DNA from 3 places in the Streptomyces sp. NPDC086777 genome. Region 2 is predicted to be linked to each of the others. Evidence: predicted binding sites of a transcription regulator. Region 2 holds the regulator's gene; each other region holds the start of a gene.
What was found. The regulator HrcA, encoded in region 2, represses chaperone genes, less so after heat shock. The targets are predictions, from matches to a motif close to TTNGCACTCNGNNNNNCNGAGTGCNAA.
Positions count from the first base shown of each region.

Region 1 (2,266 bases), on a different contig from region 2:
GCCCGCCGCTGCACCCGCTGACCCTCCGCACCGAACTCCCCCCGGTCGTCGACCACGTCCCCACCGCCGACCGGGTGGTCTTCCTGACCTACGACGACGGCGCCGAGAAGGACTCCCGCTTCGTCGACATGGTCCGTGAACTGCGGCTGCCGGTGAGCATGTTCCTCACGGACAGCGTGGTCGGCCCCGGCTACGGCCACTTCGCCCGCCTCCAGTCGGTCGGCGCGAGCGTCGAGAACCACACCCTCGACCACCCGGCCATGCCCGGCCTGCCGTACGCCGGCCAGCGCGCCGAGATCTGCGGCCAGCAGGAGAAGCTGAAGTCCCGCTTCGGCATCCGCCCCCGCCTCTTCCGCCCGCCCTACGGCACCTACGACGCCACCACCCTGCGCGCCGCGGACGACTGCGGGGTCGCCGCGGTGGTGCTGTGGCGGGCGGCGACGACCCCCGACGGCATCACCTACCGCACCGGCGACAGACAGCTCCGCCCCGGCGACATCATCCTGGTGGGCCCCGACGAGGCCCTGGGCCCCACCCTCAGGGACCGTACCGTCCGCCTCCTGCGCCGAGTCCAGGCAGCCGACCTGACGGTGGGCCGCCTGGAGGACTACCTGTAGCACCACAGCTCCCCCCCGGCCTGGCCTTCGCCGGCGGTGCTCAGCCCCGATCCGGCCCGTCCGGCGTTCGAGGACGAGGCCGAAGGCCGAAGGCCGAACGGAGGGTCTGGGGGCGCAGCCCCCAGGGACGGCCACGACAACCCCCGGCCACCGATTTTCGGCGCCGCGCCGCAGGCAATTGGCACTCCGCTTGACCGAGTGCTAATCGCGGTCATAGTCTCGGCTCTGGCACTCGGCAGATGAGAGTGCCAACAACGCGACGGGCAGGTCCGGCACCCGCGACGACGGATCGACCTGGTCGCCACCTCAGACAGTTAACCCCGTGAGATCTCCGAAGGGGGAGGTCGGATCGTGACGACCGCCAGCTCCAAGGTTGCCATCAAGCCGCTTGAGGACCGCATCGTGGTCCAGCCGCTCGACGCCGAGCAGACCACGGCCTCCGGCCTGGTCATCCCGGACACCGCGAAGGAGAAGCCCCAGGAGGGCGCCGTCCTCGCCGTGGGCCCGGGCCGTTTCGAGAACGGCGAGCGCCTGCCGCTCGACGTCAAGGTCGGCGACGTCGTGCTCTACAGCAAGTACGGCGGCACCGAGGTGAAGTACAACGGCGACGAGTACCTCGTCCTCTCGGCTCGCGACGTGCTCGCGATCATCGAGAAGTAAGCCTGCGACTCACACCTCAAGCACTCCGCTTGAAGCTGCGCCCCTGGCCCCCGCGATCCTCCGAGAAGCCGGGCGCCGGGGGCGCAGTCTTGTTCACCCCAGATTTCCGAGAGGGCATCCGCTGCCATGGCGAAGATCCTGAAGTTCGACGAGGACGCCCGTCGCGCCCTTGAGCGCGGCGTCAACAAGCTTGCCGACACGGTCAAGGTGACGATCGGCCCCAAGGGCCGCAACGTCGTCATCGACAAGAAGTTCGGCGCCCCCACCATCACCAACGACGGTGTCACGATCGCCCGCGAGGTCGAGATCGAGGACCCGTACGAGAACCTCGGCGCGCAGCTGGTGAAGGAGGTGGCGACCAAGACCAACGACATCGCGGGTGACGGTACGACCACCGCCACCGTGCTGGCCCAGGCGCTCGTCCGCGAGGGCCTGAAGAACGTCGCCGCCGGTGCCTCTCCGGCCGCCCTGAAGAAGGGCATCGACGCCGCGGTCGCCGCCGTCTCCGAGGACCTGCTCGCGTCGGCCCGCCCGATCGACGAGAAGTCCGACATCGCCGCCGTCGCCGCGCTGTCCGCGCAGGACCAGCAGGTCGGCGAGCTCATCGCCGAGGCGATGGACAAGGTCGGCAAGGACGGTGTCATCACCGTCGAGGAGTCCAACACCTTCGGTCTGGAGCTGGACTTCACCGAGGGCATGGCCTTCGACAAGGGCTACCTGTCGCCGTACTTCGTGACGGACCAGGAGCGCATGGAAGCCGTCCTGGAGGACCCCTACATCCTCATCAACCAGGGCAAGGTCTCCTCCATCGCGGACCTGCTGCCGCTGCTCGAGAAGATCATCCAGTCGAACGCCTCGAAGCCGCTGCTGATCATCGCCGAGGACGTCGACGGCGAGGCCCTGTCGACCCTGGTCGTCAACAAGATCCGCGGCACCTTCAACGCGGTCGCGGTCAAGGCCCCGGGCTTCGGCGACCGCCGCAAGGCGAT
Region 1 is NZ_JBFBJI010000029.1:80,575-82,840, reverse strand. It holds gene AB0472_RS33055 (polysaccharide deacetylase family protein) at 1-617, shown strand, start outside; gene groES (co-chaperone GroES) at 969-1,277, shown strand; gene groL (chaperonin GroEL) at 1,404-2,266, shown strand, end outside.
Region 1: groES (co-chaperone GroES) is a predicted target of HrcA. The motif match lies at 796-822, and genes of this name have one in related genera.

Region 2 (2,266 bases):
GCGGTCCAGGGCGTCGGGCCACCGCGACGGGACCGCGTCGGGACCGGCCTGCGGATCGCCGGACTCCTCGACCAGGTCGCCGCAGAACACCACCTCCGGGTCGCCGGGGACCAGGACGGCGAGGTCGTGGGCGGTGTGCCCGGGGCCCACGTTCGCCAGCAGGGCCTGGCGGCCGTCGCCCAGGTCGAGGGTCCACTCGCCGCAGACCAGCCGGCGCGGCAGGGGAAGGGCGTCGGCCGCCTCCTCGGCCTCCGCGGCCGGCAGGCCGTTGCGGATCGCGTCCAGGCGGAGCTCCTCGCGGCCGTGTCCGAGGACGGTCTCGGTGCCCGCCGCCGCGTACAGGGCCGCGCCCGCGAAGGCGGCCGCGCCGAGGACGTGGTCGAAGTGCGGATGGGTGAGCGCGAGATGGGTCACACGGCGGTCGGCCAGCGCCTGCGCCTCCGTACGCAACCGTGCGCCCTCCGCCAGGCTCGACCCGGCGTCCACCATCAGGGCCGTGCCCGCGCCCAGGACCAGACCCGCCGTGCAGTCCCAGCCCGGCAGCCGGCATCGGCCGACGCCTTCGGCCACCCGCTCCCAGCCCAGCTCTTCCCAAGTCACCGTCATGCCGCGACGCTAGCCGTAGAACGCCATGGGTCCTGACCGGCCTTGCCCAGTCGGTGCCCCACGGCCGTACACTGGGCCGGGGATGCTGGCACTCGCGTTCGCAGAGTGCCAGACGAAAGGCCCGAAGGGACCGAAAGGCCGCGGGGACGACTTTCTGGAGGTGTGGCGCCGGATGCTGAGTGAACGCAGGCTTCAGGTGCTGCGCGCCATCGTCCAGGACTATGTCGGCACCGAGGAACCGGTCGGGTCGAAGGCACTGACCGAACGGCACAACCTCGGGGTCTCCCCGGCGACCGTGCGCAACGACATGGCCGCCCTGGAGGACGAGGGGTTCATCGCCCAGCCGCACACCAGCGCGGGGCGGATCCCCACCGACAAGGGGTACCGGCTGTTCGTCGACAAGCTGGCCGGCGTCAAGCCGATGAGCGCGCCCGAGCGGCGGGCCATCCAGAACTTCCTCGACGGCGCCGTCGACCTCGACGACGTGGTGGCGCGGACCGTGCGGCTGCTGGCCCAGCTGACCCGGCAGGTGGCGGTCGTGCAGTACCCGTCGCTGACCCGGTCGACCGTGCGGCACGTGGAGCTGCTCGCCCTCGCGCCGGCCCGGCTGATGCTGGTGCTGATCACCGACACCGGACGGGTCGAGCAGCGGATGGTCGACTGCCCGGCGCCCTTCGGGGAAACGTCTCTGGCGGACCTGCGGGCGCGGCTGAACAGCCGGGTCGCGGGACGCCGGTTCTCGGACGTGCCCCGGCTGGTGGAGGACCTGCCGGAAGCCTTCGAGGCCGAGGACCGCGGCACGGTCTCGGCGGTGCTCTCCACCCTGCTGGAGACGCTCGTCGAGGAGAACGAGGAGCGGCTGATGATCGGCGGCACCGCCAATCTCACCCGCTTCGGACATGACTTTCCCCTCATGATCCGGCCCGTCCTGGAGGCGCTTGAGGAGCATGTCGTGCTCCTCAAGCTCATGGGCGAGGCGGGGGATTCGGGCATGACCGTACGCATCGGTCACGAGAACGCCTACGAGGGACTCAACTCCACGTCCGTGGTGTCGGTCGGTTACGGTTCGGGCGGCGAGGCACTCGCCAAACTCGGCGTGGTCGGACCGACCCGCATGGATTACCCGGGAACGATGGGAGCGGTACGAGCGGTGGCACGGTACGTCGGACAGATCCTGGCGGAGTCGTAAGTGGCCACGGACTACTACGCCGTTCTCGGCGTGCGCCGCGACGCGTCGCAGGAAGAGATCAAGAAGGCCTTCCGTCGGCTCGCGCGCGAGCTGCACCCGGACGTCAACCCGGACCCGAAGACCCAGGAGCGGTTCAAGGAGATCAACGCCGCCTACGAGGTGCTCTCCGACCCGCAGAAGAAGCAGGTCTACGACCTCGGCGGGGATCCGCTCTCGCAGAGCGGCGGCGCGGGCGCGGGCGGCTTCGGAGCCGGTGGGTTCGGGAACTTCTCGGACATCATGGACGCGTTCTTCGGTACGGCGTCCCAGCGCGGGCCGCGCTCGCGTACCCGGCGCGGCCAGGACGCGATGATCCGGATCGAGGTCGAGCTCGACGAGGCGGCCTTCGGTACGACCAAGGACATCCAGGTCGACACGGCGATCGTCTGCAACACCTGCAACGGTGAGGGCGCGGCGCCGGGCACCTCCGCC
Region 2 is NZ_JBFBJI010000001.1:450,325-452,590, reverse strand. It holds gene AB0472_RS02050 (MBL fold metallo-hydrolase) at 1-606, opposite strand, end outside; gene hrcA (heat-inducible transcriptional repressor HrcA) at 779-1,795, shown strand; gene dnaJ (molecular chaperone DnaJ) at 1,796-2,266, shown strand, end outside.

Region 3 (2,266 bases), on a different contig from region 2:
TCAACGACGACGACGTCCGCTTCGAGCAGGGCCTGGAGACCGCCACCCCGGACGGCGCAGGCGTCTCCATCATCCCGGCCGTCGCCGGCGGCTGACCTGCGGCCCCGCTTGACAGGCTGATCGAATGACCGAACATTACCTTCGGTAACGCCGGTCACCGACTGTTCATCCGATTGCCCCCTCCGTGAGAGAAGCGGAGGGGGCAATTCTGTGTGGTTGAGCGCGGTACAGTTGGGGAACACGGTCCCGATCTCCAGGTCGGGGGCCCCGTATTCGATACCGCGAGCCCGACAAGAAGTAGCCAAAGTGCGCGGGTTATATGCGGCTTTTGTGGCCTTTATGGGGCCCGACTTGCCCTGAATTCGGCCGAATTCTTGCTACATTCCGGACCCCTTCCGTCCAGAATTCTCGTCCGATTGACCTGTTGCAGACGGCAGTTGGACAGATACATTCAGCCGCGGTCGACGCGTTCCGGCGCACGCCCCCAACCAATGGGGGGTGAGGTCTGACCCGGATCCGCGAAGTGTGGATCTGTGCAAGGGCCAGTAATAGGGGAGTTAGGCATGGCTCAGGGCACCGTCAAGTGGTTCAACGCGGAGAAGGGGTACGGCTTCATCGCGGTCGACGGTGGTGCGGATGTATTCGTCCACTACAGCGCGATTCAGATGGACGGCTACCGCACCCTGGAGGAAGGTCAGCGGGTCGATTTCGAGATCTCGCAGGGCCAGAAGGGGCCGCAGGCGGACATGGTCCGGCTGGCGACCAGCTGAAGCACGCGCCGACTGACAGCGACGTTCTTCTGTACTTCTTCGAAGGGCTCGTGCCTCCCGGGGCACGAGCCCTTCGGCATGCCCGGGCGCGAGCCCTTCGGCATGCCCGGGGAGGGCCGGCCTCCGGGGCCGATCCCCGGGAGGCGCTTGCTCCCGCCCGCCACCCGACCGCCACCCCTCAACGAGCACTCGCTTCGCGAGCGCGCCTTGCACTCTCGATGGGCGAGTGCTAATCATTGGCGTTAGCACTCTGAAGGTGAGAGTGACAAAGAAGGACCGGGTCGGTGAGGCCCGCAGACCGGGTGGGGCAAGGAACCCACGGGTCGGCGAGCCGTCCGTCGCGGGCGCGGGCGCGGTCCGAAGACTCACCCCCAGTCCTGGAGGGACCACTTCACATGGCCAAGATCATCGCGTTCGACGAGGAGGCGCGGCGCGGCCTTGAGCGCGGTATGAACCAGCTCGCCGACGCCGTCAAGGTCACCCTCGGCCCCAAGGGCCGCAACGTCGTCCTTGAGAAGAAGTGGGGCGCCCCCACGATCACCAACGATGGTGTGTCCATCGCCAAGGAGATCGAGCTGGAGGACCCGTACGAGAAGATCGGCGCCGAGCTGGTCAAGGAAGTCGCCAAGAAGACGGACGACGTCGCCGGTGACGGTACGACCACCGCGACCGTGCTCGCCCAGGCCCTGGTCCGCGAGGGCCTGCGCAACGTGGCCGCCGGTGCCAACCCGATGGCCCTGAAGCGCGGTATCGAGAAGGCCGTCGAGGCCGTCTCCGGTGCCCTGCTCGAGCAGGCGAAGGACGTCGAGACCAAGGAGCAGATCGCCTCCACGGCCTCCATCTCCGCCGCCGACACCCAGATCGGCGAGCTCATCGCCGAGGCCATGGACAAGGTCGGCAAGGAAGGCGTCATCACCGTCGAGGAGTCCCAGACTTTCGGTCTGGAGCTGGAGCTCACCGAGGGTATGCGCTTCGACAAGGGCTACATCTCGGCGTACTTCGCCACCGACATGGAGCGTATGGAGGCGTCCCTCGACGACCCGTACATCCTGATCGCCAACTCGAAGATCGGCTCCGTCAAGGACCTGCTCCCGCTCCTGGAGAAGGTCATGCAGTCGGGCAAGCCGCTGCTGATCATCGCCGAGGACGTCGAGGGCGAGGCCCTGTCGACCCTGGTCGTCAACAAGATCCGCGGCACCTTCAAGTCCGTCGCCGTCAAGGCCCCGGGCTTCGGCGACCGCCGCAAGGCGATGCTGAACGACATCGCCATCCTCACCGGTGGCGAGGTCATCTCCGAGGAGGTCGGTCTCAAGCTGGAGAACACGACCCTCGACCTGCTGGGCCGCGCCCGCAAGGTGGTCATCACCAAGGACGAGACCACCATCGTCGACGGTGCCGGCTCCACCGAGCAGGTCCAGGGCCGGGTCAACCAGATCCGCGCCGAGATCGAGCAGTCCGACTCGGACTACGACCGCGAGAAGCTCCAGGAGCGCCTG
Region 3 is NZ_JBFBJI010000007.1:144,695-146,960, forward strand. It holds gene AB0472_RS12810 (ubiquitin-like small modifier protein 1) at 1-95, shown strand, start outside; gene AB0472_RS12815 (cold-shock protein) at 564-770, shown strand; gene groL (chaperonin GroEL) at 1,166-2,266, shown strand, end outside.
Region 3: groL (chaperonin GroEL) is a predicted target of HrcA. The motif match lies at 977-1,003, and genes of this name have one in related genera.